3 regions of the Gordonia sp. NPDC057258 genome follow, and region 2 is predicted to be linked to each of the others. Evidence: riboswitches for the same ligand, from Rfam matches in the RefSeq annotation. Region 2 holds a riboswitch; each other region holds the start of a gene.
What was found. A riboswitch is a leader RNA that binds a small molecule or an ion and turns the genes downstream of it on or off. The one in region 2 is predicted to bind thiamine pyrophosphate.
Positions count from the first base shown of each region.

Region 1 (9,486 bases), on a different contig from region 2:
GGCCGAGAGGTGATTCGTCGGCTCGTCCAGGAGCAGGACGTCCGGCCGGGCGACCAGGCAGGACGCCAGGTGGAGCCGTCGCTGCTGCCCCTGCGACAACCGCGAGACCGGGGTGCGGGCGGCGTCCGCGTCGAGCAGACCGAGGCTGCGCAGCGACGGGGCGTCGGCGCCGCGCACTTCGAGCCGACGCCGCTGCTCGTCGTAGATCTCGTGCGCGGTCCGGTCGGGGTCCCACCGCGGGACCTCCTGCGTGAGGAAACCGAGGTGCGCACCGGCACGGACGTCGAGCCGGCCCTCGTCGGGCGGGAGCAGTCCGGCGAGCACCGCGAGCAGGGTCGACTTGCCGGTTCCGTTGCGTCCGACGAGAAGCAGGCGCGATCCGCCGACGATCGACACCGACACCGGCGTCTCGAGGCGGCCTGCGACGGTGAGGTCCCATCCGTCCACGAGCGGCGCCCCGGCGCGGGTGTCCGAACCCGGCAGGCAGAACTGCCCCGGCGGCACCGGCACGGTGATCCGATGTCTCTCCAGCTCGTCGACGCGACGGTTGAACAGTTGCACGGCTCCGCCGGCCCGGGTCGCCCGCTGATGCTTGCCGGTGCCCTTGTCCGGGGTCCAGTGGCTCTGCAGGCGCCCGCGGGCCGCGTCCGCCGCACGGATGAGTTCGGCGTGCGCAGCCTGCTGAGCGGCGTGATCTCGCTCCCAGCGCTCACGTTCGCGGCATCTGCCGACGACCCATCCGTCGTAACCGCCCCGGTATGTTCGCGGGCGTCCGTCCCGCGTCGGATCGAGGTCGATGAACTCGGTCGCGACGTCGCGCAGGAAGGCGCGGTCGTGACTGACGACCGCGACTCCGCCGGGGTGCGACCGCAGCCTGCGGGACAGAAAGGCCATCGACTCGGCGTCGAGGTGGTTGGTCGGCTCGTCCAACAGCAGCAGGTCGGTGCCGCCGCCCAGCACCACCGCCAGCCGCACGCGGTACCGCTGCCCCACCGACAGAGTCGACAAGGGGCGGTCCCGGTCGGTGCATGCCGCCATGCCGGCGAGCGCGATGTCGATGCGACGTTCGGCGTCCCACGCATCGAGCCGGGTGACCGACTCGAGGGCGGCGGCATAACCGTCGTCGGCACCCGGCGCTCCCTCGGCCAGCGCATCGGTAGCGGCGTCGAGTTCGGCCAGTGCTGCGAGCGAGTCCCCGACAGCGTCGGAGATCAGGTCCCCGACCGTGCGCGCGTCGCCCGTCGGCAGGTCCTGCTCGACCACCGCGACCGTGCCGGCGCGGGTGACGGTCCCGCCGTCCGGGATCACGGCGCCGGCCAGGACGTGGAGCAAGGTGGTCTTGCCGCGACCGTTCTCGCCGACCACCGCAAGCCTCGACCCCGCGGAGACGGTCACATCGACGTCGCGGAGGACCGTGCGCGGGCCTCGTACGACGCTAACGGCCTCGGCACGGACGTGGGCGGCCGAACCCGCCGGGAGTCGACCTTCGGATATGTGGGTACTGCGTTCAGCAGACATGGTGAGTTCTCAGCTCTTCGGTAGCCGATGAGAGACGTGGCTTCTCATCGGGTCGGGAGCCGGACAGCACGACACAGCCGTCCGGCGTTTGGACCGGGACGGCGTACGAGAACTACAGGTGGGAACTCACAGGGAACTCGTCGCCGTCAGCGACGAGTCCAGAGCTTCAACGAGGCGATGCCGGAGTACATGGGTGGCGACCCTAGCAGCGACGATCACTCTCGATCAATTGAATTGGATGACGGCCTGCGCGCGTCCGAAGATCCGGCGGTCACCCTGCTTGGCGGTGATCGCGATGGTCCCGCGACGAGTTGCGGGATCGAGCGACTTCACCTTGCCGGTGAAGTCGACGGCCGCGCTGTCGTCGGCCGGGACGTACACCGGGCTGGTGAAGCGCACGTTGTACTCGCAGAAGGCCGCCGGGTCGCCGATGAACTCGGAGACGAAGCTCGCGCCGAGCCCCATCGTCTGCATGCCGTGCGCGACGACGTCGTCCATGCCGGCCGCGTTCACGACGTGGTCGGAGAAGTGGATCGGGTTGGGGTCGCCGGCCACGCCCGCATAGTTCGCGAGATTGCCGCGCGTCAGCAGGTACCGCTTGGGCGTGAGTTCCTGACCCACCGTGAGCGTGTCGAAGTCGACGGCACCGAAGGCGCCCGGCGACTGCGTCGGGTCGGGGAGGTCGTAGCGACCCGCCTTCGGCTCGACGGTGTGCCCGGACTCGCCGATGGCGTCGACCTTGATCATCACGTGGTCGAGGGACGCCTCGAGTTCGGGGTCGACGTCCATACCGGGACGCGCCGCCAGGGAGGTCCACGTGGTCATGACCGGCTCGTCGTGCTGGTTCCAGATGACGTTCTTGGTGACCATCAGGTCGATCATCTCGGGACTGCTCACATGCCGGAACGACTCGAGCGAGACGTCGCAGATCAGGCGGTCCCCGACCTTCATCGGCTGGTGGTAGACCAGCCGCTGGTCGGTCTGCATGATCTGCCACATGTCGTAGCCGGTGACGACGTCTTCGAAGAGCTTGCGCTGGGCGATGATCCCGAGCACCGACACGTAGGTGGGCGCGGCGATCAGGCGGTCGTGGCCGAAGGCCCGGGCGCCCTCCTCGCTCCAGTGGGTCGGGTGCGCATCCTGCACCGCCATCGCGTGCTTACGGATCTCCTCGCGGCCGATCTCGTAATAGTCGTCGACCGTGTAGTGGAAGCCGACGAGGCTCTGCGTGTGGGCGGCGATCTCGTCGGGGGTCGGCTTCGCACCACCGCTCGACGCCTCGTCCGGACGATCCTGGATCTCGGCTCCGCTTACCTGTGACATTGAGCTCTACTCCTTCGGCCGACACAGCAAGACGGGCTGCCTCATCGAGAGGCAGCCCGTTGCTGGTGGTACTTCGAAACGGCCGACGACGGCGTCAGCGCGATTCCTTGTGCCCCTGATGCTTGCCGCAGTTCGGGCAGAACTTCTTGATCTCGAGGCGATCGGGATCGTTGCGGCGGTTCTTCTTCGTGATGTAGTTACGGTGCTTGCACACCTCGCAGGCCAAGGTGATCTTGGGGCGAACATCTGTTGAGGAGGCCACTTGATTGCCTTCTTTCGGGTGGTACGTGGTCGGGTTCGGAAGTTCCCTCAGGGCTTGCGACCCTTGCGCTCGGTTCCGGTCGGACCCGATGTGTAGCGGTGGAGGGACTCGATCCCTCGACCTCACGATTATGAGTCGTGCGCTCTAACCAGCTGAGCTACACCGCCCCGCGGACTTCTCGTCCAGCGAGCCCCCTGACGGAATCGAACCGTCGACCTTTTCCTTACCATGGAAACGCTCTGCCGACTGAGCTAAGGGGGCGTGCCCCGGGCGGTTGCGCCCGAGAGCCTTAACGAGGTTACACACTCGCGTCTGCGCTAGACAAATCGCTGGTCGGAGACCGTCTGTAGAGCAGTTTCGCGAGATTGGACCACGCCGTGGCAGGTATAGGATTCGAACCTATGTAGCTTGCGCGACGGATTTACAATCCGCTCCCTTTGGCCGCTCGGGCAACCTGCCGTGCCGCTCTTCCGGCCACCGTGACGGCCGTACGAACAACGCCGTGAAGAATACAACGAACACCGCATCAACGCGCAAACCGGCTGGTCAACAGGCCGGGACATGGTCGTGGCACAGGCGTCCCACCGCGACCCCCACTCCTGCTACTGTGGCTGCGTTCTGACACGGGGTGCTCCGCGACGCGGGGGCTGAGATGAGACCCGAGAACCTGTCCAGGTAATGCTGACGAAGGGATGTCATGTCTGTGCATGCGCACGTGCCGGTCTCCGGCCGATTCTCCGACCACCTCTGGGAGGAGACGAAGGGGTTGCGGACGGCGATCGACGACCTCGAGTTCCTGCGGCGGCTCGGCGACGGGACGCTGCCACTCGAGGTGTTCCGCACCTACATGGAGCAGGACTCGCTGTACCTCGCCGGGTACGCGAAGGCCCTCGCCATCCTGGCGTCGAAGTCCCCCGACCCGCAGACCGCGGGGTTCTGGGCGAACTCGTCGGCCACCGCGGCCACCGTCGAGTCGGCGCTCCACGGCGACCTGCTCAACGGCGGCCAACTGCCGCCGCGTGAGGGCGAACCCGAGCCGTCGCCGGCGTGCCTGGGGTACGTGTCCTACCTGACGGCCGTCGCCGCGACCGAGTCGTATGCGGTCGGCGCGGCCGCGGCCCTGCCCTGCTTCTGGATCTACGCGGAAGTCGGCCGGGCCCTGGCCGCGAGTGCCGCCCAGGTGCTCGCCGCCGACCCGAACCACCCCTACGCGCAGTGGGTGACCACCTACGACGCCCCGGAATTCCAGGAATCCGCCTCGCGGGCAAGGGAACTCGTGGACGAGGCCGCGGCGCACGCCGGCGAGCGGGAGCGGGCCGCGATGGCCACGGCGTTCACCGTCGCCACCCGGTTCGAGCTTCTGTTCTGGGACACCGCGCTGAACCCGCAACCGTGGCCCGCCGCATGAGCGCCCGCGCGCGCCGCCTCCTCACCGTGCTCGCCGCCGCGGTCGTCGCGTCGTCGGCGATCACCGCGTGCGGTTCGGGCGCCGGTTCGGACGGCAGCATCCGATTCGCGCTCGACTGGTCCCCGAACACCAACCACACGGGCTTGTTCGTGGCGCAGCAGCGCGGCTGGTTCGAGGAGGCCGGACTCGACGTCGAGATCCTGCCGTACAACAACACCGCCGTGGACACCATCGTGGACGCGGGCAACGCCGAGTTCGGGATCAGCACCCACAACTCGTCGACCTTCTCGCGGGCATCGGGCGCGCAGACCATCTCCGTGTTCGCGCCGCTGCAGAAGTGGGCCACCGGCATCGGTGTCCGCGCCGATCGCCGCGACATCACGAGCCCGAAGGACCTCGACGGGAAGACATACGCCGGTTTCGGCGACCCGGGCGAGGAGAAGACCCTCGAGCAGGTGATCCGAAACGACGGCGGCACCGGCGAGTTCACCTCGGTGACCCTCGGAACCTCGGCATACGAGGCGGTCTACTCCGGTCAGGCCGACTTCACCGTCTCCTATCTCGCGTGGGAGGGCATCGAGGCCGAGCATCGCGGAACCCCGATGAGGTACTTCCACTACACCGACTTCGGATTCCCGGAGGCATACGCGATCGTCGTCGACGCCAACGAGGACTGGCTGGCGGACAACCCGGACCGCGCGGCGGCCTTCGTGACGGCGCTGCAGCGCGGTTACCAGGCGGCGGCCGACGACCCGGACGCGGCGGCCCGCGACCTCCTCGCCGCCAACCCCGGTGCGTTCAACGACGAGCAGTTGGTGTTCGAGAGCCAGCGCATGCTCGCCGGTCAGTACATGAAGGACGCCGACGGCCGGGTCGGGCGACAGACGCTCGAACAGTGGGCCGGGAACTCCGGGTTCCTGTACCGCAGTGGTCTGCTGACCGGCCCGGACGGGGCGCCGCTCACGACCGAGCCGGACTGGTCGACGTACTTCACCAATGACTACCTCGACACCCCTCGGTAGCACCGGCCTGCGTCGCATCGCGCCCGCGCTCGTCGCGGTGGTCGTCCTGGTGGCGGTCTGGCAGGTCTACGTCGACGTCAGCGGGATCCGGCCGCAGGTGCTGCCGTCGCCGTCGCGCGTCGTCGCGCAGGGTTGGTCGCACCGCGCGGAGATCGGGGTGCACGCCGCGGCGACGCTGCAGGTGACCCTGATCGGGTTCACGGTCTCAATGGTCCTGGCCTGGCTGCTGGCCATCGTCGTCGACTTCTCGCCGGCGCTGCGACGGGCGTTCGTGCCGTTGTTCGTCGCCTCCCAGACCCTGCCGATCATCGCGATCGCACCGCTGATGATCATCTGGTTCGGCTTCGGCCTACTCCCGAAGGTGCTGGTCATCGCCCTGGTCACGTTCTTTCCGGTGGCGATCGGCCTGATCGAGGGATTCGCCGCCACCGACCGCGAGGCCGGCGCGCTGATGCGCAGCATGGGGGCCACCCGCCGCCAGGTCTTCCGGTACGTGCGGCTCCCGTCCGCGCTACCGAGGTTCTTCACCGCGCTGCGGATCGGCATCACCTATGCGGTGGTGGGCGCCGTGTTCGCCGAGTACGTCGGCGCCACCCAGGGGCTCGGCATCTACATGAGCCTGCAGAAGAACTCGTTCCGCACCGACCTGGTGCTCGCGGCAGTGCTGGTGACCGCGCTCCTGAGCGTCACGCTGTACCTGCTCACCTTCGCCGTCGAGCGGGTCGTCGCGCCCTGGGCCCGCGCCGAGGACCGGAACCACCATGACTGACCACCGGCTCGTCCCAGACCACCGGCTCGTGGTCGACCGGCTCACCAAGTCCTATCCGCGACCCGGCCGCGGACAACCGCCCCTGGAGGTCCTCGACGGGGTGTCGTTCACCGCCGAGCCCGGCGAGTTCGTCTCCGTCATCGGGCCCAGCGGATGCGGCAAGAGCACCGTCTTCGGCCTGCTGGCCGGACTCGACGTCCCCGATTCCGGCAGCGCGTCCGTCGGCTCCGAACCCGCCGTCGCCGGACACTGCGCGTACATGCCGCAGAAGGACCTGCTGTTCCCGTGGCGCACCGTGCTGGACAACACCATCCTCGGGCTCCAGGTGCAGGGCGTGCCGACGAACGAGGCCCGACGCCGGGCCGCGGACCTCTTCCCCGCCTTCGGACTCGCCGGATTCGAAGACGCCCGCCCGTTCCAGCTGTCCGGCGGGATGCGACAGCGCGCCGCACTCCTGCGCACCGTCGTCTCGAATCGCGACCTGGTGCTGCTCGATGAGCCGTTCGGCGCCCTCGACTCACTCACCCGGACCGAGATGCAGACGTGGTTGCAGTCGGTGTGGCAGCGCTATCGGTGGACGGTGCTGATGATCACCCACGACGTCCGCGAGGCCGTCCACCTCTCGGACCGCGTGATCGTGCTGTCCGCCCGCCCGGCCACCGTGGTCCACGAGGTGCGTGTCGACCTCCCGCGCCCGCGCGATCCGGCGGGGCTCACCGCTCCCGAGTTCGTCGCCCTCGAGCGAGAACTGCTCGAGGTGCTCCACGACGAGTCACGTCGTGCCCTCGCCGAGCAGGCACAGCGTCGGACGTCCCGGTAGACCCCCGCGGCCGCCCACTTGCGCTGATCGCCATGACATACCCTGTCGGACATGGCTGATTCATCGTTCGACGTGGTGAGCAAGGTCGACCGGCAAGAGGTCGACAACGCCCTGAACCAGGCTGCCAAGGAGTTGTCGCAGCGGTACGACTTCCGCGGCACCAACACCGGCATCGAGTGGTCCGGCGAGGAGAACATCGTGATCACCTCGGACGCCGAGGAGCGCGCGCAGGCGGGCCTCGAGGTGTTCAAGGAGAAGTTGATCCGACGCGACATCTCGCTGAAGGCCTTCGACGCCGGCGAGGTCGTCGGCTCGGGCAAGACCTTCAAGATCACCGGCTCGCTGGTGCAGGGCATCGACTCCGAGCACGCCAAGAAGATCTCCAAGAAGATCCGCGACGAGGGGCCGAAGGGCGTCAAGGCGCAGATCCAGGGTGACGAACTGCGCGTGTCGAGCAAGAAGCGCGACGACCTGCAGGCCGTCATCTCGCTGCTCAAGGGCGAGGACTTCGGCATCGCCCTGCAGTTCGTCAACTACCGCTGACCCGCCCGGTCGGTGGGTCGGCGGCACCGAACCCCGACCGTCGGAAACCCAGACGGGCGCTGCGTCGTTTGACCGGATGAGGCGCCTGCACTCCGCGGCCGGCACCGGGTTCGCCCGGGCCGCCCGCGGAGCCCGAGACCCGCGGCGCCGGACAGACGAGGACCCGATGCATTTCAACGGATTGAAGACGGCGGCTCTGCTGGGTCTGATGTCGGCGATCATCGTCGGCATCGGCGCACTGTTCCAGAGCCCGCTGATCCTGTGGGGATCGGTGATCGTCGCCGTCGGCATGAACGCCTACGTCTACTTCAACAGCGCCAAGATGTCGCTGAAGGCGATGCACGCGCAACCGGTCACCGAACTGCAGGCACCGGTCATGTACCGGATCGTGCGTGAGCTGGCGACCACGGCACACCAGCCGATGCCCGCCCTCTACATCTCCCCCACCGAGTCGCCCAACGCGTTTGCGACCGGCCGCAACCCGAAGAACGCCGCGGTGTGTTGCACCACCGGCATCCTGCACCTGCTCGACGAGCGCGAGCTGCGCGCCGTGCTGGGCCACGAGCTGTCCCACGTGTACAACCGCGACATCCTCATCAGCTCGATCGCCGGCGCGATGGCGGCGGTGATCAGCGGCCTGGCCAACTTCGCGATGTTCATGGGCGCGTTCGGCGGGCGGGACAACGCGCCGAACCCGCTGGCGATGCTGCTCATCGCGCTGCTGGGACCGATCGCGGCCACCCTGGTGAAGCTGGCCGTCTCCCGCTCACGCGAGTTCCAGGCCGACCAGTCCGGGGCCGAACTCACCGGGGATCCGCTCGCACTCGCATCAGCGCTGGCGAAGATCTCCGGCGGGGTGCAGGCCGCGCCGCTGCCGCCGCAGCCCGACATCGCGGCCCAGTCGCACATGATGATCGAGAGCCCGTTCCGCGCGACCGACCGGATGGCCAAGATGTTCGCCACCCACCCGCCGACCGCGGAACGCATCCGCCGCCTGCAGGAGATGGCCCGCGACGGTCGCTGAGCCGGCTGGGCAGAGATCCTGCCGGTCGACCCCTCAGCCCACGCGTTCGATCGTGTAGTCCACGAGCGACGCCAGGGCACGGTGGGCCGGCGACTCGGGAAGTTCAGCCAGCATCGCGTGCGCCTCGTCGGCGAACTCCTGCAACTTCGCCCGGGCGGCGGTCATACCCGCCGACGAGCCGAGCAGTTCGATCGCCTCGGCAACCTCGGCGTCGTCGGTGAGCGGCCGGGCGGCGCCGTCGGCGGCCACCAGGAGTTCGCGCAACCGGGCCGACGTCGCGTCGTCGCCCGTGAGCGCGTAGAGGACCGGCAGCGTGTGGACGCCTTCGCGGAGGTCGGTGCCCGGGGTCTTGCCCGACTCCACCGACACCGAGCTGATGTCGATGATGTCGTCGGACACCTGGAAGGCGACTCCCACGATGTCGCCGATGCGGGAGAGCCGCTCGATGTCGTCGGGCTCGGCCCCGGAGGCCATCGCGCCGAAGCGGGCGGCGGCGGCGATCAGCGAGCCGGTCTTCTCCCAGACGACCTGCAGGTAGTGCTCGATGGGGTCGGCGCCGGGTTTGACCCCGACCGTCTCCCGCATCTGGCCGGTGACGAGTTCGGCGAACGTCTCGGCGATGATGCGCACCGCCTCGGGGCCCAGCGTCGAGACGAGTCGCGAGGCGCGCGCGAACAGGAAGTCTCCGGACAGGATGGCCACGCTGTTCGTCCAGCGCGCGTTGGCACTCGCCGCACCGCGGCGCATCGCGGCCTCGTCCATCACGTCGTCGTGATAGAGCGTGGCGAGGTGGATCA
Region 1 covers NZ_JBHUXZ010000002.1:218,538-228,023, reverse strand. The annotation lists gene ACFUEJ_RS03135 (ATP-binding cassette domain-containing protein) at 1-1,518, opposite strand, end outside; gene ACFUEJ_RS03130 (fused (3R)-hydroxyacyl-ACP dehydratase subunits HadA/HadB) at 1,744-2,841, opposite strand; gene rpmG (50S ribosomal protein L33) at 2,936-3,103, opposite strand; tRNA gene ACFUEJ_RS03120 (tRNA-Met) at 3,197-3,270, opposite strand; tRNA gene ACFUEJ_RS03115 (tRNA-Thr) at 3,292-3,364, opposite strand; tRNA gene ACFUEJ_RS03110 (tRNA-Tyr) at 3,482-3,562, opposite strand; TPP riboswitch at 3,718-3,813, shown strand; gene ACFUEJ_RS03105 (TenA family protein) at 3,801-4,511, shown strand; gene ACFUEJ_RS03100 (ABC transporter substrate-binding protein) at 4,508-5,533, shown strand; gene ACFUEJ_RS03095 (ABC transporter permease) at 5,508-6,302, shown strand; gene ACFUEJ_RS03090 (ABC transporter ATP-binding protein) at 6,295-7,122, shown strand; gene ACFUEJ_RS03085 (YajQ family cyclic di-GMP-binding protein) at 7,174-7,665, shown strand; gene htpX (zinc metalloprotease HtpX) at 7,832-8,689, shown strand; gene ACFUEJ_RS03075 (polyprenyl synthetase family protein) at 8,723-9,486, opposite strand, start outside.
Region 1: another riboswitch for thiamine pyrophosphate. It lies ahead of ACFUEJ_RS03105 (TenA family protein); the one in region 2 lies ahead of thiO (glycine oxidase ThiO).

Region 2 (9,486 bases):
GACCTCTTCCAGTGACGCCGACTCGGCGGCGAGTTCGTGCAGGGTGATGCCCGCGGCGGCGGCGAGGTCGCCGACCCGATCGGTCGTGGTGTCCGGCACGCGCATCACCGGGCGCCCGTGGGCATCCGGGTCGCCCGGCGCGGGATTCAGCCCCGCCGCCGCGAGCGCGGCGTGCAACTGTTCGAGCTGCGGGCCGCGCACCCGCACCGACTGCCGGGCCCGCCCGGTGAACTCCGCCACCGAACAGTCGGCGATCAGCCGTCCCCGCCCGATGACGACGAGATGGTCTGCGGTGAGCGACATCTCGGTGAGCAGATGGCTCGACACCAGTACCGTCCGCCCTTCCGCGGCGAGCTTGCGCATGAACCCGCGGATCCACACGATGCCCTCCGGGTCGAGGCCGTTGACCGGCTCGTCGAACAGCAGCGTGTGCGGGTCGCCGATCAGTGCACCCGCCAGCCCGAGCCGCTGCGACATACCGAGCGAGAAGCCGCCGGCGCGCTTCTTGGCCACCGACGTGAGCCCGACCGTCTCGAGCACCTCGTCGACGCGGGCGGCCGGGATGCGGTTGCTCGCCGCGAGCCATCGCAGGTGTGACCGCGCACTGCGATTGGGATGCACCCACCGGGCGTCGAGCAGCGCACCGACCTGCCGCAGCGGATGCTCGAGGTCCCGGTAGCGCTGCCCGTTGATCGTCGCCGTGCCCGATGTCGGGCGGTCGAGTCCGAGCATCATCCGCATGGTCGTCGACTTGCCCGCACCGTTGGGCCCCAGGAAACCGGTGACCCGTCCCGGCCCCACCTCGAAGGTGAGGTCGTCGACCGCGCGTTGACCGCCGAAGTCCTTCGTCAGATTCGCTACCTGCAACACGCCTCGACCATAGCCGCCGAACCCGGAGCGGCCCGGTCTGTCGTTCGGATGGCCTGTCGCGGGACCGCGCGTCAGTCCTCGTCGCGCCCGGGCGAGGACGCGTGCGCCCAGAAGCGCTTGGGGATCCGGCCCGCGCGCGCAGCCAGTCGGCCCCCGGCCACCGCGTGCCGCATCGCCGTCGCCATCAGTTCGGGGTTCTCCGCCCGGGTCACCGCCGTCGCCAGAAGCACGCCGTCGCAACCGAGTTCCATCGCCAGAGCCGCGTCGCTCGCCGTCCCGATGCCCGCGTCGAGAATGACCGGCAGCGGGTCGTCGAAGCGGGTGCGGCAGTCGTCGACGATCATCTCGATGTTGTGCGGGTTGAGGATTCCGAGTCCGGTCCCGATGGGCGACCCGAGGGGCATCACCGCCGCCACCCCGAGATCGGCGAGGCGCGCGGCCAGGACCGGATCGTCGTTGGTGTAGGCCAACACGACGAAACCGTCGGCGACCAGCGCGGCCGCGGCGTCGACGAGTTCGATGGCGTCGGGCATCAGGGTGCGTTCGTCGGCGACCACCTCGAGCTTCACCCAGTCGGTCTCGAACGCCTCCCGCGCCAGTTGCGCGGTCAGGACCGCCTCGGCGGTGGTGTGACAGCCCGCGGTGTTGGGCAGGACGGCGATGTCGAGCCGGCGCAGCAGATCGAAGACCCCGGTGCCGGAGGCCGCGTCGACGCGCCGAACCGCGACGGTGGTCAGCTCGGTGCCCGACGCGACCAGGGCGCGTTCCAGGGTCGCGAGATTCGACGCGCCGCCGGTACCGGTGATGAGTCGCGACGAGAAGTCGCGACCGGCGATGCGCAGATGGTCCGCGTCCGGGATCGCGCCGCCGTGGGGCTTCTGCCCCGTCCGCGAGTCGTCGGGCTTCAGATCGGTGAGGTCAGCCACCCTGCACCGCCGTGACGATCTCGACGACGGCGCCGTCGGTCATCGTGTGCCGGTCCCAGCGGCCGCGCGGGACGACCGCGCCGTCCACCGCGACCGCGATCCCCCGGTCCGGCAACCCCAGCCCGGTGACGACGTCGCGCACCGACGTGTCGGCGCCGACATCGACGCTCTTGCCGTTGACGGTGATAGTGGCGGTGATACTCATTCCTCTGCTCCTTCCAGGATCGACAGCACGCGGGCGGCGGTGCCCGGGGCGAGGACGATCCCGTTGCGCCCGTGCCCGGTCGCCACGACCGTTCGTGTGTCCACACGGGTGACGATCGGCAATCCGTCCGCGGTGCACGGCCGCAGACCGGCCCCCGCTTCGGTCAGTTCGTAGGTCCGCAGCCCGGGGAAGACCTGGATCGCGTCGGCGAGCAGATCCGCGACCCCACCGGCCTGCGGCGCGCGGTCGGCCGTCCCCTCGGCCTCGTACTGGGTGGCGCCGACGACGACTCCGTCCTCGCGCGGCACCAGGTACACGGCCCGCCCGTGGAGGCGTGCCCGGACGACGTGACCGGGTGGCGGCACCGACCAGCGCGTGCGGCGCAGGCGCAGGATCTCCCCCTTCGCCGGATGCAGGTCGACGCCCGGCCAGAGAGCGGCGGTGCCGAGCCCGGCGGCGAGCAGGATCTGGGTGTCGGAACCGAGGTCGTCGAGGTCGGTCAGGGATTCGACGCGCGCGGAGACCAACTCGGCACCCGCCGACGTCGCGGCGGCACGCAACGCCTCGAGCAGCCGCCGGTTGTCGACGGACCACTCGCCGACCGCGCGGTAGCCACCGACCAGTCGAGAGCTCAGCGACGGTTCCAGGGTCCGGATGTCGCGGCCGGTCACCGACTGCAGCGCGGCATCGGTGGCGGGCTGCCCGGCCCAGACGAAGTCGGCGAGATGCCGCAGGTACTCGATGTCGGTGGCCGACGCCGCGACGAACAGCGAATCGGTGGCGGTGACGACACCCGGGTCGTCGAGCCGCTTCACGAGCACCGGCCACAGCCGGACCGATTCGACCGAGAGGGCCAGGGACGCGTCCTCGCCGGGATGACCCTCGCCGAGTGAACCGAGCATGCCGCCGGCGACCCAGGACGCGCGCTCGTCGGTGCCGGCGTCGAGTACCCGGACCCGCCATCCGGCGTCGGCCGCGGTGAGCGCACATGTCAACCCGATGACACCGCCCCCGACGACCGTCAGGGCGCGGTGGGCAGGGCGCTGCGGTGGGGAATCCACGTTGGGAATCACCTTCCTTCGCCGGAATGACCCGGATCAGGTTCGACGGTCAGCGGAATCTGTCCGCACTCTCAGCCCGGCCGATCCGGACTCCCGTGTGTTCGTGCGATCCACCCTACGCCGGGGCGTCGGGGGTCCGGTTAGCCTGGTCGGCGTGACGACCCCGAACCGCACCAGCTCCGCGTCGACGGACCCCGGCTCCGCGACGGACCGTCGCCGGCGGCTCTCCACGGCCCGCCTGTACCTGTGCACCGACGCCCGGCGCGAACGCGGTGACCTGCTCGACTTCGTCGACGCGGCGCTCGCGGGCGGCGTCGACATCGTGCAGCTGCGCGATAAGAACTCGCCGGGTGAGCGCGAATTCGGGACCCTGGAGGCGGGAGAGGAACTCGAGATCCTCGCGGGCATGCGGACGGTCGCCGACGCGCACGGCGCCCTGCTGGCGGTCAACGACCGCGCCGACATAGCGGCGCTCTCCGGGGCCGATGTCCTGCACGTCGGACAGGGCGACCTGTCGCCGTCGGCGGCCCGCCGGATCGTCGGACCGGACGTCCTCATCGGCGCCTCGACCCACGACCCCGAGCAGGCTGCCGCCGCGATCGCCGACGACGACGTCGACTACTTCTGCGTCGGTCCGTGCTGGACCACCCCCACCAAACCGGGCCGCGCCGCCGCCGGCCTCGACCTCGTGTCCTCCACTGCCGCAACACAATCAGCCAAGCCGTGGTTCGCCATAGGCGGAATCGACGCCGGCCGCGTCGGGGCGGTCACCGCGCTCGGGGCGCGGCGCATCGTCGTCGTGCGGGCCATCACCGCGGCCGACGACCCGGCCGCCGCAGCCACCGACCTCGCCGGGATGCTCTAGCGGTTCCCCTGGCGGAAACACGTTTGCCCGGTCGGTGTCGCGGGTCTATGGTGGACCGATCATGTTGTGCATCACGAGCGTTCTCGTAACCCGCCGCAGCGGGGTCTGAATCTGACCGACCCCCCGCTGCGGGTCGGTTGCGCTCTCCAGTCGGTCATCCGTTCTTCGACCGAAATCGGTTTTCGAGATGCACCCTCTTCATCTACCTCGTCGATCCTGTTCGTGGACCGAGCGCGACGACCGGCACGACGGCGACCACTTCGCCGCACGTTTCGGCCGCCCGCTTCCCCCTGGGATGCACGAGGAGGCCGCCGGGATGACCTGGCAGGAATTCACCGACGAGTACTCCCGTGGCGGCACGATCCGGCTGGGCTCCTTCTCCGCCGTCCCGTGCTCGGGCGACCTGGTCGAGTGCCGCGCGACGCTCGCGATCGCCGACCGCATCATGTCCCGCAGCGCCGTCGCCGCCGGCCCCGTCGGTGCGATGACTTCGATCCTGTACGACGTCGGCGCCCCGGTTCAGATCGTCCGGCTGCACCAGCGGGTCGTCGACGGCCTGGTCACGACGTTCCTGCTGTGCGAGCACGACGGCCGGCAGGCCTGGGCCGTCGGTGAGGGCGCGAGCAGCGACGAGGCGAACGTCCACGCGCTGGTCGCCGGGGCGAACCGACTGCTGGAGTCCGACCGCGCCGGGGTGTGAGGGCTCAGCTCTGGGGATCCAACATCGCGATCCGCTCGCGGAGAACGGGCCACGCGAGTCCGAACGCGGGATGCAGCGGGAGTTGATCGACGCGCTTCTCGTCGACCCATCGCAGTTCCGTGGATTCGAAGTTGGCGACCGTGCGGACCGGCGAGTCCGTCTCGGCGATGACCGTCGTGTAGGTCCATCCGCCGGGCGCCTCGAGGGTGACGACCGCTGCGACGACGCGCAGATCGTCGGCGGTGATCCCGGCTTCTTCCTCGGCCTCGCGGATCGCGGTGTCGATGGCACCCTCGTGCGAGTCGCGGGCCCCGCCGGGCAGCGCCCACGTGCCGCCCTGATGCGACCACGCGGCGCGGTGTTGGAGAAGCACCCCGGTCGATCCGTCCGGCAGCGGTGCCCGCAGCAGCAGACCTGCCGCACCGTGGATACCCCAATATCGAGAACCATCGGGATCGATCACCCAGCCGTCGCCGTCGCCGCGCACCACGCCTCCTCGCAACCCGGTCGCCCCGACCGGGTGCCTCCACCGTAAGTGAGATGCGCAACACCTGCCAGGGAGACCGCGAAGCCCTCTCATCGCGGCTCGGAACCACGAGGTGCCGTCGGCGAGCACCCGGCACGCGCGAACCGCCGAGGTCGGCGGCGCGGCGCCGGTCGACTCGGGAGGAACCCGGCACGATGACATAGGGTGAAACACGCACGACCCGGTGAACGATGACCCAGATGACACAACCCCTGACGTTGATCGCCCGGTCACGCGAATCCGGAACGGGGAACCGGTGACCGTAGGACCGCACCGGAGACGATCCAGCGTTCGAGAAGGGATCAGGTAGGTGACCGGCGACGCGTCCTCCGTGCGGACGGCGCTGACGCGTGGCGGTCGCACGATCCGTCCGGCGCAGGCCTCGCCCCCGATCCGCCAGGTGCTCGCCGACCGACGCGAACTCGTCGCCACCGCCCGGGAACGCGCCCAGTCCCCGTTCCAGACCCTGCGCCACTTCGCCGTCACGACCCCGGGCAAGCTGATCATCATCTGCGGAATCCTGGCGCTCGGCTGTCTGAGCACCGGCCTGTACGCATCGACGGTCCTGGAAGACCGCACCCAGACCCTGCAGCGCCTCATCGATCGGACCGAACCGCTCGCCGAGGCCGCGCAGGTTCTTTACAGCTCGCTGTCGATCGCCGATGCGTCGGCGAACGCGGCGTTCATCTCCGGCGGACTGGAGACCCCCGATCTGCGGCAGCGCTACTCCGACGCGCTGGCGACGGCGTCGTCGTCGCTGATCCTGGCCACCGGTACCTCCAGCGAACCCGGTTCCGGCATGGTGTCGGACCGGGCCGAGCAGGCGGTCAGCGCCGATCTCGAGACCCTGTCCACCTCGATCCCGGTCTACAGCGGACTCATCGAGACGGCGCGGACGAACAACCGGCTCGGCAACCCGGTGGGATCGGCGTATCTCGGCCAGGCGTCGTCGATGATGCAGGACCAGATCCTCCCGGCCGCCCAGCGCCTCTACGAACGGCGATCGATGGCCATCGCCGACCCCCAGCAGACCCTCACCCGTCCACCCTGGACCGTGTATGCGCCGCTCCTGTTCCTGCTCGCCGCGCTTGTCCTGACGTCGCGCTACCTGGCGCGGCGGACCCGGCGGCGGTTCAACATCGGCATCGTGGCGGCCATCTTCGCCCTCAGCGTCGGGACCCTGTGGTTGCTCGCCTCCGGTCTGATGTCGGTGGCCGCCACCAGCGATGCCCGCACCGAGGGCGCCGACCCGCTCCGCGACCTGACCGCCGCCCGGATCCTCACCCAGCAGGCGCGGTCGGCCGAGACGCTCTCGCTCATCCGCCGCGGTGATCAGGGCGGTCTCGAGCGCAGCTTCTCCGCGGCGACCAGCGAGATCGGCAACATCGTCGACGACGTCCGCGAGGGCACCGAAGACGGCGACAGCGCGGTCACCGGCGAACAACTGGACACGGTCACGGCGGCGCTGACCGAGTGGCGCCGCACCGACGCCGCGGTCCGCCGCTACATCCAGACCGGCAACTTCGGTCTCGCGCGCCTGCACACCGTCGGCGACGGACCGGACAGTTCGGCGCGCGCCTACACCGCGGTGGACACCGCGCTGGTCGATGCGATCACGACTGCGCGGAACTCCTTCCGGGACGACATCAACACCGCGCAACGGGTCCTCGGGTTCACCGGCACCGGCATCCTGCTGCTCACCGTCTTCGCCGGCGTCGCGGTCGTGGGCGGTCTCATCCCGCGCATCCGGGAGTACCGATGACGACCGTCCCCTCGCCTCGCCGCCTGCTGACCGTCGTGGTCCTGCTCGCGCTCACCGGGCTCGTCGCCACCGGGTGCGTGCGTTTCCCCGCACCCGAATCTCCCCCGCCGACGGCGACCGCCGGGCAACCGATGCTGCCCGGCGTCCAGGTCGACGTGCCCGTCGAACCGCCGCCGAGTTCCGAGGCCTGCAACGCGACCCTGACCCTGCGGCCGCCCGCCCAGATGCCGCCCCCTGCTCAGATGCCGATCAATTCGACGATGGCCGGCATTCTCGAGCGGGGTCGGCTCATCGTCGGGCTCGACATCGGGTCCAACCTGTTCAGCTTCCGCGACCCGATCACCGGCGACATCCAGGGCTTCGACGTCGACATCGCGCACGAGATCGCCGGCGCCATCTTCGGCGACGACCGCCGCGTCGAGTTCCAGGTGTTGAGCTCGGCGCAGCGGATCGACGCCCTGCGGGACATGACGGTCGATCTGGTGATCAAGACGATGAGCATCACCTGCGACCGGTTGCGCGACATCAGTTTCTCGGCTCCCTATTACGTCGCGTCCCAGCGCATCCTGTCGTTCCGGAACTCGAACGTGACCGGTCCGGCGCAGCTCGCCGACAAGCGGGTCTGCGCCGCGCGCGGGACCACCTCGATCGGTCGCATCCAGGCCATCCAGCCCCGAGCCAAGATCGTCAGCACGACGACCTGGGCCGATTGTCTGGTCCTGATGCAGCAGGGTCAGATCGACGCGGCGACCACCGACGACGCGATCCTCGCCGGGCTCGCCGCGCAGGATCCGTGGTTGCGGGTCGTCGGCCCCAGCCTCGGCGAGGAGTTCTACGGCGTCGGGATTCCCAAGGGCCAGGACGACATGATCCGGTTCGTCAACGGCGTGCTCGAGCGCATCCGGGTGACCGGCCGCTGGCAGGAGATCCGGGACCGGTGGCTGTCCATCCTCGACAGTGGGTACGGCGCTCCCCAGCCGTATTACCGGGACTGATGCCCATGGACGACGCAGCCCGGAACGATCACGACACAGACGACGTCACCCACGGCGACCGGAGCGATGACCTCGGCACCCAGCGGGTCTCGCTCGACGCCCTGCTCGGCGACGACGACGCCGACCCCGACGGTCCCGGCCCGGGCGGTGGCCGTCCCGGTGGTGAGGACGCCGAGACGACCGCGAAGGTGGTCGACGTCGGCACCCAGCGGGCCGACCTGGCGGCGCTGACCGAGGGCCCCGACGACATGGCCGACACCACCGACCCCCGGCCCGGCCGACGCACCGACCCGGATGTCGGAACCCAGGCCGTCGCACCGGTGTTCACCGTCGGGGTCGACCCCGACGACCGGACCGACCGCGTCGAGCGGCAGCGTCCGGCCGTGCCCCACCCGGAACCCGACTCCGGTCCGCTCGGCCGGCGTCTGGTTCCGCGGCGTCGGCCGCCGGTGCACGAGCGACGGCTCGGCAGCGGCCTGGTCGAGACGCCGAAGATCACCGACATCGAACCCGCGGACGCCGTCATCGACGACCCCGTGATCGCCGACAGCAAGCGGTTCTGCTGGCGCTGCGGCAAACCCGTCGGTCGAGCCGAGGGCGAGGGCGCCGGTCCCCCGACCGGCGACTGCGGCAACTGCGGCGCCCGGTACTCCTTCGTCCCGGGACTGGCTCCCGGAACATTGGTCGCCGACCAGTACGAGATCGCCGGCGCCATCGCCCACGGCGGCCTCGGTTGGATCTACCTGGCCATCGACCGCAACGTGAGCGACCGGCCCGTCGTCCTCAAAGGCCTGCTGAATTCCTCGGATTCGGAGGCGCAGCGCGTCGCGGTCGCGGAACGGCAGTTCCTGGCCTCGGTCAACCATCCCGGGATCGTCAAGATCTACAACTTCGTCGAGCACGTCGACGACGATGACCGCTTCGGCTACATCGTGATGGAGTACATCGGCGGCCAGACGCTCAAGCAGATCACCGCGGGCGATCCGGACAACTCCCTGCTGTCGGTGGAGCAGGGCCTGGCCTACATCCTGGAAGTGCTTCTCGCCGTGGGCTATCTGCACTCGGTCGGCCTGGTCTACAACGACGTCAAACCCGAGAACATCATGGTCGGCAGTGACGAGGTGAAGCTGATCGACCTCGGCGCCGTCTCGCCGATCAACGGCTACGGGCACCTCTACGGCACGCCCGGGTTCCAGGCACCGGAGATCGTGAAGACCGGACCGCAGATCGCGACCGACATCTACAGCATCGGGCGCACTCTCGCGGTCCTGACCGTGCCGATGGAGATGCGGAACGGACGCTACGTCGACGGTCTGCCCGCCGCGTCAAAAACGCCTGTCTTCCGCAACAATCCGTCGTACTACCGCCTCCTGCAACGCGCCACCGCCCCCGACCCGGCCGATCGGTTTGTCTCCGCGGAGGAGATGAGCACCCAGGTGCTGAACGTGTTGCGCGAGACGGTCGCCGTGCACACGGGGGTCCCGCGGCCCGCGCTGTCCACGGTCTTCACGCCGCAGCGCTCGACGTTCGGCACCGACCTGATGCTCGCGCCGGTCGACGGCTTCTTCGACCCCGA
Region 2 covers NZ_JBHUXZ010000053.1:7,207-16,692, forward strand. The annotation lists gene ACFUEJ_RS23045 (ABC transporter ATP-binding protein) at 1-870, opposite strand, end outside; gene ACFUEJ_RS23050 (thiazole synthase) at 942-1,730, opposite strand; gene thiS (sulfur carrier protein ThiS) at 1,789-2,001, opposite strand; gene thiO (glycine oxidase ThiO) at 1,998-3,062, opposite strand; TPP riboswitch at 3,059-3,168, opposite strand; gene thiE (thiamine phosphate synthase) at 3,217-3,927, shown strand; gene ACFUEJ_RS23070 (hypothetical protein) at 4,244-4,627, shown strand; gene ACFUEJ_RS23075 (NUDIX hydrolase) at 4,632-5,114, opposite strand; gene ACFUEJ_RS23080 (hypothetical protein) at 5,464-6,915, shown strand; gene ACFUEJ_RS23085 (glutamate ABC transporter substrate-binding protein) at 6,912-7,910, shown strand; gene ACFUEJ_RS23090 (tetratricopeptide repeat protein) at 7,916-9,486, shown strand, end outside.

Region 3 (9,486 bases), on a different contig from region 2:
GCAACGGGTCGTGTTGCAGCTGAACAACTCCCTCGACTTCGCGGTCACCCTGTACGGCCTCCTACGCGCGGGTGTCGTTCCGGTGATGACGCTGCCCGCGCACCGGATCACCGAGATCGCCCATCTCGCAGCCGGTGCCGGCGCGGTCGCCTACATCGGTGAGGACGGCCGCCGGGGGTTCGACTACCGCGAGCTCGCGACCGAGCTGCAGTCACGGGTGCCCGACGTCGCGCAGGTCTTCATCTCCGGCGAACCTGGTCGATTCACACCGCTCCCCGACGCCGACCCCGCCTCGGTCGAGCTCCCGGCTGCCCCCGACGCCGGGCTACCCGCCCTGTTCCTCGTGTCGGGGGGCACCACCGGACTGCCGAAACTCATCGCGCGCACGCACGACGACTACGACCTCAACGCCCGGCTGTCCGCGGACGTCGCCGGCCTCACCGCCGACGACACCTACCTCGTCGCCCTGCCGGCCGCGCACAACTTTCCGCTGTGCTGCCCGGGAATCCTGGGCGTCTTCGGTGCGGGCGGCCACGTCGTCTTAGCCGACAACCCCAGTCCGGACAACACTTTCGACCTCATCGAGCGGCACCGCGTCACGGTGACCGCGCTCGTCCCCGCGCTCGCGCAACTCTGGTGCGCGGCGACCGAGTGGGAGCCGGCGGACATCAGCTCCCTGCGCCTGCTGCAGGTGGGCGGCGCCAAGCTGGCACAGTCCGACGCCGTCGCCCTCGACGCGGCCCTCGGCCCCGTCGTCCAGCAGGTCTTCGGCATGGCCGAGGGGCTGATCTGCTACACCCGGACCGACGACCCGCGTGACTTGGTGCACCAAGTGCAAGGGGCACCGATGTCGGAGCTCGACGAGGTGCGGGTCGTCGACGAGGGCGGAGCCGATGTCCCCGACGGGGAAGAAGGTGAACTGCTGGTGCGGGGGCCCTACACGATCCGCGGTTACTACCGCGCCACGGCGCACAACGAGAAGTCCTTCACGCCGGACGGCTTCTACCGGTCCGGGGACAAGGTCACCCGGCTGCCGTCGGGGCACCTGGCCGTGACCGGCCGCATCAAGGACACCATCGTGCGCGCCGGGGAGAACGTCGCCGCCGACGACGTCGAGGAGAACCTCCTCGCCCACGATTCGGTCCGGCAGGTCGCGGTGGTCGGGCTGCCCGACGACGCGCTCGGTGAGAAGATCTGTGCGGCAGTCGTGCTCTCGCACGAACACCCCCCGGCCCGACCACTCGAGCTGGCCGCGATCCGCACCTTCCTCGCCGACCGCGGACTCGCCTCCTTCAAACTGCCCGACGTGGTCCGCGTCGTGCGCACGCTCCCGGTCACCGCAGTAGGCAAGATCGACAAAAAGGTGCTCCGCGAGACACTGCTGTCGGAGCCGTCGGCAGGCTGAGCCGAGTCGGAGCCCGCTCCTCACACCGGCGCGAGGAGCGCGACCACCGCACCATAATCCCAAGGAAGCGCATAACCCCTGCTCCCTGAGGTGCGAGGAGCGATAGCGACGAGCCTCGAAGGGTCCGGCGAGGAATGTTCCGGAGCCGCCGAGGCTTACCTTCGGATCACACCGGCGCGAGGGTCACGATCCCGGGATGGCCGTCGAGATAGTGCTTGGTGAAGGTGCACACGGGCCGCAGGCGGGCGCCCTGCTCGCGGGTGTAGTGCACGACGGTGCGGGTGAGTCGCGTGGCGAGACCGTGTCCGCTGTATTCGTCGTAGAGCACGGTGTGCAGCACGGTGATAGTCGTCTGACCGTCGACCGTCTCGGTCGAGTAGCCGAGCACGCCGACCAGGTCGCCGGCGACCCAGAGTTCGAATCGGTCGCGGTCGGGATTGTGTACCACCTGCGAGATCTGTTGCAGGATGGACTTTGCCGACTGTGGTGGTCGCTGACGATGCTTGCGTAGCACCCGACCCTCCTCACCTCGTGATCGCGGACATCGGATCACCGGCGCGTACCTGCCACACGCGACAGCGCCACCCCTGTGATCCGGGTCACACGGTACCTTACGGAACCGTAACTGCCGACCCCGATCGTGTGATCGTCGCAAATCGATACGGTCTCGCGAACCCGGACGACCCGACCGGACGATGCGATGTAGGGTGGCGGACGCACGACAACTACACACCGCGGGGGCTCTCACGATGACCGAGGGCTGAGATGGCGACGGGCGGTCGCCGACCGCTCGAACCTGTCCGGGTAATGCCGGCGTAGGGAGACCAGCCATGGGCACACGTGTATCCACCACCCGCAACAGCAGCGCACCCGCCGATTCCGGGTTCCTGACCCTCGGCCCGATCGAGGGCAGCGCCAAGCACTACCTCACGGTCGGCGACCTGCGTGTGCCGCAGCGTCGAATCCAGCTCACCAACGGCGAACACCTCGACGTCTACGACACCTCCGGCCCCTACACCGATACGGCGGCGCACATCGACGTCGAGAAGGGCCTCACCCCCACCCGCGACAGCTGGCATCGGCCCGACCCGATCGACGGCGCGAGCACCCAGCTGGCCTGGGCGCGTGCCGGCATCATCACCGACGAGATGCGGTTCATCGCCGCCCGGGAGGGCGTCGACGCCGAACTGGTCCGGTCGGAGGTCGCCATCGGCCGCGCGGTCATCCCGGCCAACCACCGCCACCCCGAGTCCGAACCGATGATCATAGGCAAGAACTTCGCGGTGAAAGTCAATGCGAACATCGGTAATTCGGCGGTGCGCAGCTCGATCTCCGACGAGGTCGAGAAGATGGTGTGGGCCACCCGCTGGGGCGCCGACACGATCATGGATCTCTCGACCGGCGCCGACATCCACACCACCCGCGAGTGGATCATGCGTAACTCGCCGGTCCCCGTGGGGACGGTTCCGATCTACCAGGCGCTGGAGAAGGTCAACGGCGATCCCGCCTCGCTGACCTGGGAACTGTATCGCGACACCGTCATCGAGCAGGCGGAGCAGGGCGTCGATTATATGACCGTCCATGCCGGTGTCCTGCTGCGCTACGTTCCGCTGACCGCGAAGCGGGTGACGGGCATCGTCTCGCGCGGCGGTTCGATCATGGCGGCCTGGTGTCTCGCGCACCACCGGGAGTCGTTCCTGTACACGCACTTCGACGAGTTGTGCGAGATCTTCCGCCGCTACGACATCACGTTCTCCCTCGGCGACGGCTTGCGCCCCGGATCGATCGCCGACGCGAACGACGAGGCCCAGTTCGCCGAACTCCGCACTCTCGGCGAGCTGACCGCGATCGCCAAATCGCATGGTGTGCAGGTCATGATCGAAGGCCCCGGGCACGTCCCGATGCACAAGATCGCCGAGAACGTGCGCCTGGAGGAGGAGTTGTGCGAGGAGGCCCCCTTCTACACCCTGGGTCCGCTCGCCACCGACATCGCGCCGGCCTACGACCACATCACCTCGGCCATCGGCGCGGCGATGATCGCTCAGGCCGGCACCGCGATGCTGTGCTACGTGACTCCGAAAGAGCATCTAGGACTTCCGGACCGCGACGACGTCAAGGTCGGCGTGATCACGTACAAGATCGCGGCGCACTCGGCCGACCTGGCCAAAGGCCACCCGCGGGCACAGGAACGCGACGACGCACTGAGCAAGGCGCGCTTCGAGTTCCGCTGGACCGACCAGTTCAATCTCGCCCTCGACCCCGACACCGCGCGCGCATACCACGACGAGACGCTGCCCGCCGAGCCCGCGAAGACCGCCCACTTCTGCTCGATGTGCGGACCCAAGTTCTGCTCGATGCGGATCTCGGCGGACGTCCGCGCCTACGCCGAGGAGCACGGTCTCGTCACCGCGGACGACATCGACCGGACTATCGCCGAGGGCATGGCCGCGAAGTCGGCCGAGTTCGCCGAGGCCGGTAACCGCGTGTACCTCCCGCTCCAGATCGCCGAGGACGTCCGCGCGGGCATGGACAAGCAGACGACCGGCGGCGCCTGATGCGCACAGACGACGCACGACGACGCACAGTCGACGCGAATCAGCGCACGGTCGACGAACAGGCCTACACGGGACTCCCGCTGTCACCGCCCGGAACGGCCCCGGTACGGGTCCTGACCATCGCTGGTTCGGATTCCGGTGGTGGCGCGGGGATTCAGGCGGACATGCGTACGTTCGCCCTGCTCGGGGTGCACGGATGTGTCGCGGTCACCGCCGTGACGGTGCAGAACTCGCTGGGCGTCAGTGGGTTCGAGGAGATCTCACCGCAGACCGTGGCGGCGCAGATCGACTCCGTGTCCGGTGACATCGGTGTGGCCGCGGCGAAGACCGGGATGCTCGCGTCGGCGCCCATCATCGAGGCCATCGTCGAGCAGTGCCGCACGAGCGGTATCGGCCGGGACACATCCTTTCCGCTGGTGGTCGATCCGGTGTGCGCGTCGATGCACGGCAACCAGCTGCTCGCCGACTCGGCACTCGACACCCTGCGGCACAGCCTGTTTCCCCTCGCGACGGTGGTGACCCCGAACCTGGACGAGGTTCGCCTGATCACCGGCATCACGGTCACCGATGCCGCGTCGCAACGCGACGCGGCCAAGGCATTGCTCGATCTCGGGCCGCGCTGGGCGCTGGTCAAAGGCGGGCACCTGCGAGCCTCGGACCACTCCCCCGATCTGCTCTACGACGGCCACCAGTTCATCGAGCTCAGCCACGAACGCATCGACACCCCGCACGACCACGGCGCCGGCGACACCCTCGCCGCCGCGATCGCATGCGCGCTGGCACACGGGTACGACGTTCCCGAGGCGGTCGGCTTCGGCAAGGACTGGGTGACCCATTGTCTGGCCGCTGCGTATCCACTGGGCGCCGGCCACGGTCCGGTCAATCCGCTGTGGCGTGTGGGCGTCGGGTCGGCGGACTGACGCGACGCCGGTTCCGAACCCGAGAAACAGACAACGCTCCCCGACGGCGACCGGCGCCATCGGGGAGCGTTGTCTGTGTCGAGGGACCGTCAGGCGGTTCCGCTGAGGGCCTTGCTCTTCAGGTGCTCGAACTCCTGGGGTGTGATCGCGCCCGAGTCGAGCAGGTTCTTCGCGTCGGCGATCTGCTGGGTCGGCGAGGTGCCTGCGACGGACCGGATGTACTCGTCGGACGCCTGCTTGGCCTCGCTGTAGGCCTCACGCTGACGCTCGGCCATCCCCTTGCCCTTGGCGAGCAGGTACACGATGGCGGTGAGGTACGGGAGGAAGATCAAGAAGACAATCCAGGCCGCCTTCTGCCAGCCCGACGCGGCCTTGTCCCGGAACAGGTCGCTGATGATGTGCCACAGGACGATCAGGTAGGCCACGAACGCGAAGATGACGATCGTGTACCAGATGAAGTCCCAGAATGAATCCCACATCGGAGTGTCTCCCTTGTCTAGAAGAAATCGGCGAGTTCAGAGCCGAGCACATGAACCGTTATGAAGCATTACACAGCACCGACCTCGACACCGTGACGAACTGGAAAGATGTTCGTGAAATCGTGTGAAAAGACCATTGCGGGCGCAATTCCTCCGATTTCGCCCCGCACGATCACAACTTCGCGAAGGGCGACATGGAATCTCACCCGGTAGGTATCGAGAAGGTCGAGCTCGGTCTCGACACGTTCGGGGACATCACCGCCGAACCCGACGGCACATTGCGCTCGGGGTCGCAGACCCTGCGCGATCTGCTCGAGCAGGCCATCCTCGCCGACACGGTCGGCGTCGACTTCCTCGGTGTCGGTGAGCATCACCGGGACGACTACGCGGTGTCGGCACCCGAGGTCGTACTCGGCGCCATCGCGGCGCGCACCACCCGGATGCGTCTCGGTTCGGCCGTCACCGTCCTGAGTTCCGATGATCCGATCCGCGTGTTCCAGCGGTTCTCGACAGTCGATGCGTTGTCGTCGGGTCGTGCCGAGGTGATCCTCGGGCGCGGGTCGTTCACCGAGTCGTTTCCGCTGTTCGGTTTCGACCTCTCCGATTACGAGGAACTGTTCAGCGACAAGCTGGCCCTGTTCGCCGAACTGCGCACCGGCCGACCGGTCTCCTGGTCGGGTTCCACGCGCAGTCCGCTGCAGTCCCAGACGGTCTACCCCGAACTCGAGAACCCTCCCCTGCCGACGTGGATCGCGGTCGGCGGCAGCCCGGAGTCGGTGGTACGTGCCGCGTCGTACGGCCTGCCGCTCATGCTCGCGATCATCGGCGGCGACCCGCTGCGCTTCAAGCCGTACGTCGATCTCTATCACCGCGCCCTGCGCGAGTTGGACAAGCCGCTATTGCCCGTCGGCGTGCACTCACCGGGACATGTCGCCGACACCGACGCGCAGGCACGTGACGCCCTATGGCCGCACTACCGCGAGTACGTCGGACGCATCGGTCGCGAACGCGGTTGGCCGCCGCCGACCCGCATCGAGTTCGAGCGGTCGACGGGACCCGGCGGCTCGCTCTACGTCGGGTCGCCCGACACCGTTGCCCGCAAGATCGCGTCGACCGTCCAAGCGCTGGGACTGAGCCGATTCGACCTGAAGTATTCGCACGGGACACTCGGCCACCCCGAGCTCATGCGCAGCATCGAACTCTATGGAACGCAGGTCATCCCGCGGGTGCGCGAACTGCTCAGCGTCGGGTCAGGGTGAGCTGGAAGTCGCCTGCGGGATCGGTCCACGCCGACACGACGGACAGTCCGGCCGACTCGAGTTCTTCCGCGAGCGCCCCGGGCTGGAACTTGGTGCTGATCTCGGTGTGGATCTCGGTTCCCGCGGGCACCCGCCACGATCGGCCCAGCACACCGAAGTACGCGTCGACGTCCCGCCGGGCGCGAAGCCACATCTCGACGCGGTGCTCGCCCGGATTCCAGCGGGCGATGTGTTCGAAGTCGTCGGCGTAGAGCCCGCGAGCGTCGAGGCCGGCACGGAGCACCTCGATCATGTTCCGGTTGAAATCGGCGGTCACACCGGCACTGTCGTCGTAGGCGGCGACGAGCCGCCCGGTGTCCTTGACGAGGTCGGTACCGAGGAGGAAGTAGTCACCCGGGGACAACGAGCCGACCATCGAACGATAGAACTCCGCGCGCGCAGCAGGATCGAAGTTGCCGATCGTGCCACCGAGGAACACCGCGAGGCGCGGGCCGTCGGCGGGCGGGAGATCCAGGTCGGGCTCGGTGAAGTCGGCGACCACGGGGACGACGTCGATCCCGGGATAGTCGACGGCGAGTACTTCGGCTGTCGTCGTGAGCATCTCGGTGCTGACGTCGACGGGGACGTAGGTCGGACGCTCACCGTCGGCGGCCGCGTCCACGAAGGCGTCGAGCAGCAGACGCGTCTTGGTCGATGTGCCCGAGCCCAGTTCGACGATGACGTCGGCACGGGTCGTCGAGGCGATCTCGGCCGACCGCGCGCGCAGGATCGCGGTCTCGCGGCGGGTGGGATAGTACTCGGGCAGACGGGTGATCTCGTCGAAGAGCTTGCTGCCGCGCTCGTCGTACAACCACTTCGTGGGGAGGACCGGCGGTTGCTGCCACAATCCCGAGAGTGCGTCCGCGGCAAGGCCCCCGATGGCCGTGTCCCCGGTGGTCGCCGTCACCGGGGTGTCGCTGTCGAGGCTCATCGGGCCAGCCGGAGTCCCGAGAAGACCCAGCGCGACGGCGCCGGGAAGAAGTTTCGGTACGTCAGTCGTTCGTGACCCACAGGCGTCACCGCGCTCGCCCCGCGCAGCACATGCTGGTCGGACATGAACTTGCCGTTGTATTCACCCACCGCGCCGTTGGCGGGCACGAAGCCGGGATAGGGCAGGTACGCACTGGCAGTCCACTCCCACACATCCCCGATCATCGCCGCACCGACGCGGCCGGGATGACATCGGTCCGGGTCGAGCAGGGCCCCGCGCTCGGTACCCAGTGAGCCGGCAGCGATCTCCCACTCGAATTCGGTGGGCAGCCGGGCCCCCGCCCAGCGGGCGTAGGCGTCGGCCTCGTAGAACGAGACGTGCAGGACGGGCTCGTCGGGCACGATCCGCCGCCGACCGGACAGGGTGTACGTCGTCCAGTCCGACGGGTCGGTGGAGCGCGCACCCGTTTCGTCGCGCCAGTATCCCGGTGCGTCCCATCCGGTCTGGCGGATGGTCGCCCACCCGTCGGACAACCAGAATTCGGCGCGCCGGTAACCGTTGTCGGCCATGAACTCCAGCCAGTCGGCGTTGGTGACCGCGCGGTCGGCTATCTCGAAGTCCTCGAGATACACCCGGTGCCGGGGGCCCTCGTTGTCGTAGGAGAATCCGCTGCCCAACGCGCCGATCTCGTTGACGCCGCCCTCGAACTGCCGCCAGCCCAACGCTTTCGCGATGCCCGGTTCGTCGGGTTCGCGATCGACGTACACCGGCCCGAACGTATTGGTGGAGAAGAGATGCTTGATGTCCATGAGCAGCAGCTCTTGGTGCTGCTGTTCGTGATTGAAGCCGAGTTCGACGAGTTCGAGTGCGGCCTCGTCGAGGTCGCCGCGCTCGAGGAGATCCACCATCGCGGCGTCGACATGCTCGCGGTAGCGGGTCACATCGCGGACACCCGGCCGCGTGACGAGACCGCGATCAGGTCGTGGATGCCGTTCTCCCACAGCCTCGTAGTAGCTGTTGAACAGGTACCGGAACGTGTCGTCGTAGACCTTGTACGCGGGGTCACGCCGCAGGATGAACTCCTCGAAGAACCAGGTGACGTGCGCCCGATGCCATTTCGCCGGGCTCGCCTCGGTCATCGACTGCGGTGTCTGGTCCTCGGGCGAAAGCCGTTCGGACAGCGTGTCGGTCAGGGCGCGGACGTCGAGGTAGCGACGCGCGACATCGGTGACGACACCGTTCGCCGGCGGGCTCTCGGCGGACCGGGTGTCTGTGGACTGGGGACGAACCGACGGTTCGGTGATGCTCACTGGATAACCTCCCGTGGCAAAGCCTGGAGCGGCCGGCGACGACTTCGCCGATCTCCGCATCCATCGTCATGACGCTTGCCGTTCCTGTCAACGCACACGCGCTTGATCGGCCTCGACGCGTCGTCGTCAACTCGGGGTTGACGCGATCAACTCGTCAACCTACGGTTGACGCATGCCCCAGAGTTCAGTCTCCATCCGCCTCGACGACCTGATCCATGCCATCCGCAAGGTCCACGACGACCCGCTGGACCAACTCTCCGACGCGGTGGTGGCCGCGCAGCACCTGGGCGACATCGCCGACAGCCTGATCGGTCACTTCGTCGACCAGGCCCGCCGCTCGGGAGCATCGTGGACCGCGATCGGCACCAGCATGGGCGTGAGCAAACAGGCCGCTCAGAAGCGGTTCGTCGACCGCGTGTCGTCCGCGGGCGAGAACGATGCACCCGGCGCGGACAACCCGTTCTCGCGTTTCACGCCCCGGGCCGCGAACGTACTGATGGCCGCGAACGCGGCAGCGGCCGCGGGCCGTGCCGAGCACGTGACCCCGGCCCACATCGCGCAGGCCCTCACGGCCGAACCGAAGTCCCT
Region 3 covers NZ_JBHUXZ010000015.1:15,590-25,075, reverse strand. The annotation lists gene ACFUEJ_RS12765 ((2,3-dihydroxybenzoyl)adenylate synthase) at 1-1,405, shown strand, start outside; gene ACFUEJ_RS12760 (GNAT family N-acetyltransferase) at 1,572-1,919, opposite strand; TPP riboswitch at 2,139-2,228, shown strand; gene thiC (phosphomethylpyrimidine synthase ThiC) at 2,236-3,960, shown strand; gene thiD (bifunctional hydroxymethylpyrimidine kinase/phosphomethylpyrimidine kinase) at 3,960-4,880, shown strand; gene ACFUEJ_RS12745 (SHOCT domain-containing protein) at 4,970-5,359, opposite strand; gene ACFUEJ_RS12740 (LLM class flavin-dependent oxidoreductase) at 5,554-6,618, shown strand; gene egtD (L-histidine N(alpha)-methyltransferase) at 6,599-7,588, opposite strand; gene egtB (ergothioneine biosynthesis protein EgtB) at 7,585-8,898, opposite strand; partial or broken gene ACFUEJ_RS12725 (Clp protease N-terminal domain-containing protein) at 9,071-9,486, shown strand, end outside.
Region 3: another riboswitch for thiamine pyrophosphate. It lies ahead of thiC (phosphomethylpyrimidine synthase ThiC); the one in region 2 lies ahead of thiO (glycine oxidase ThiO).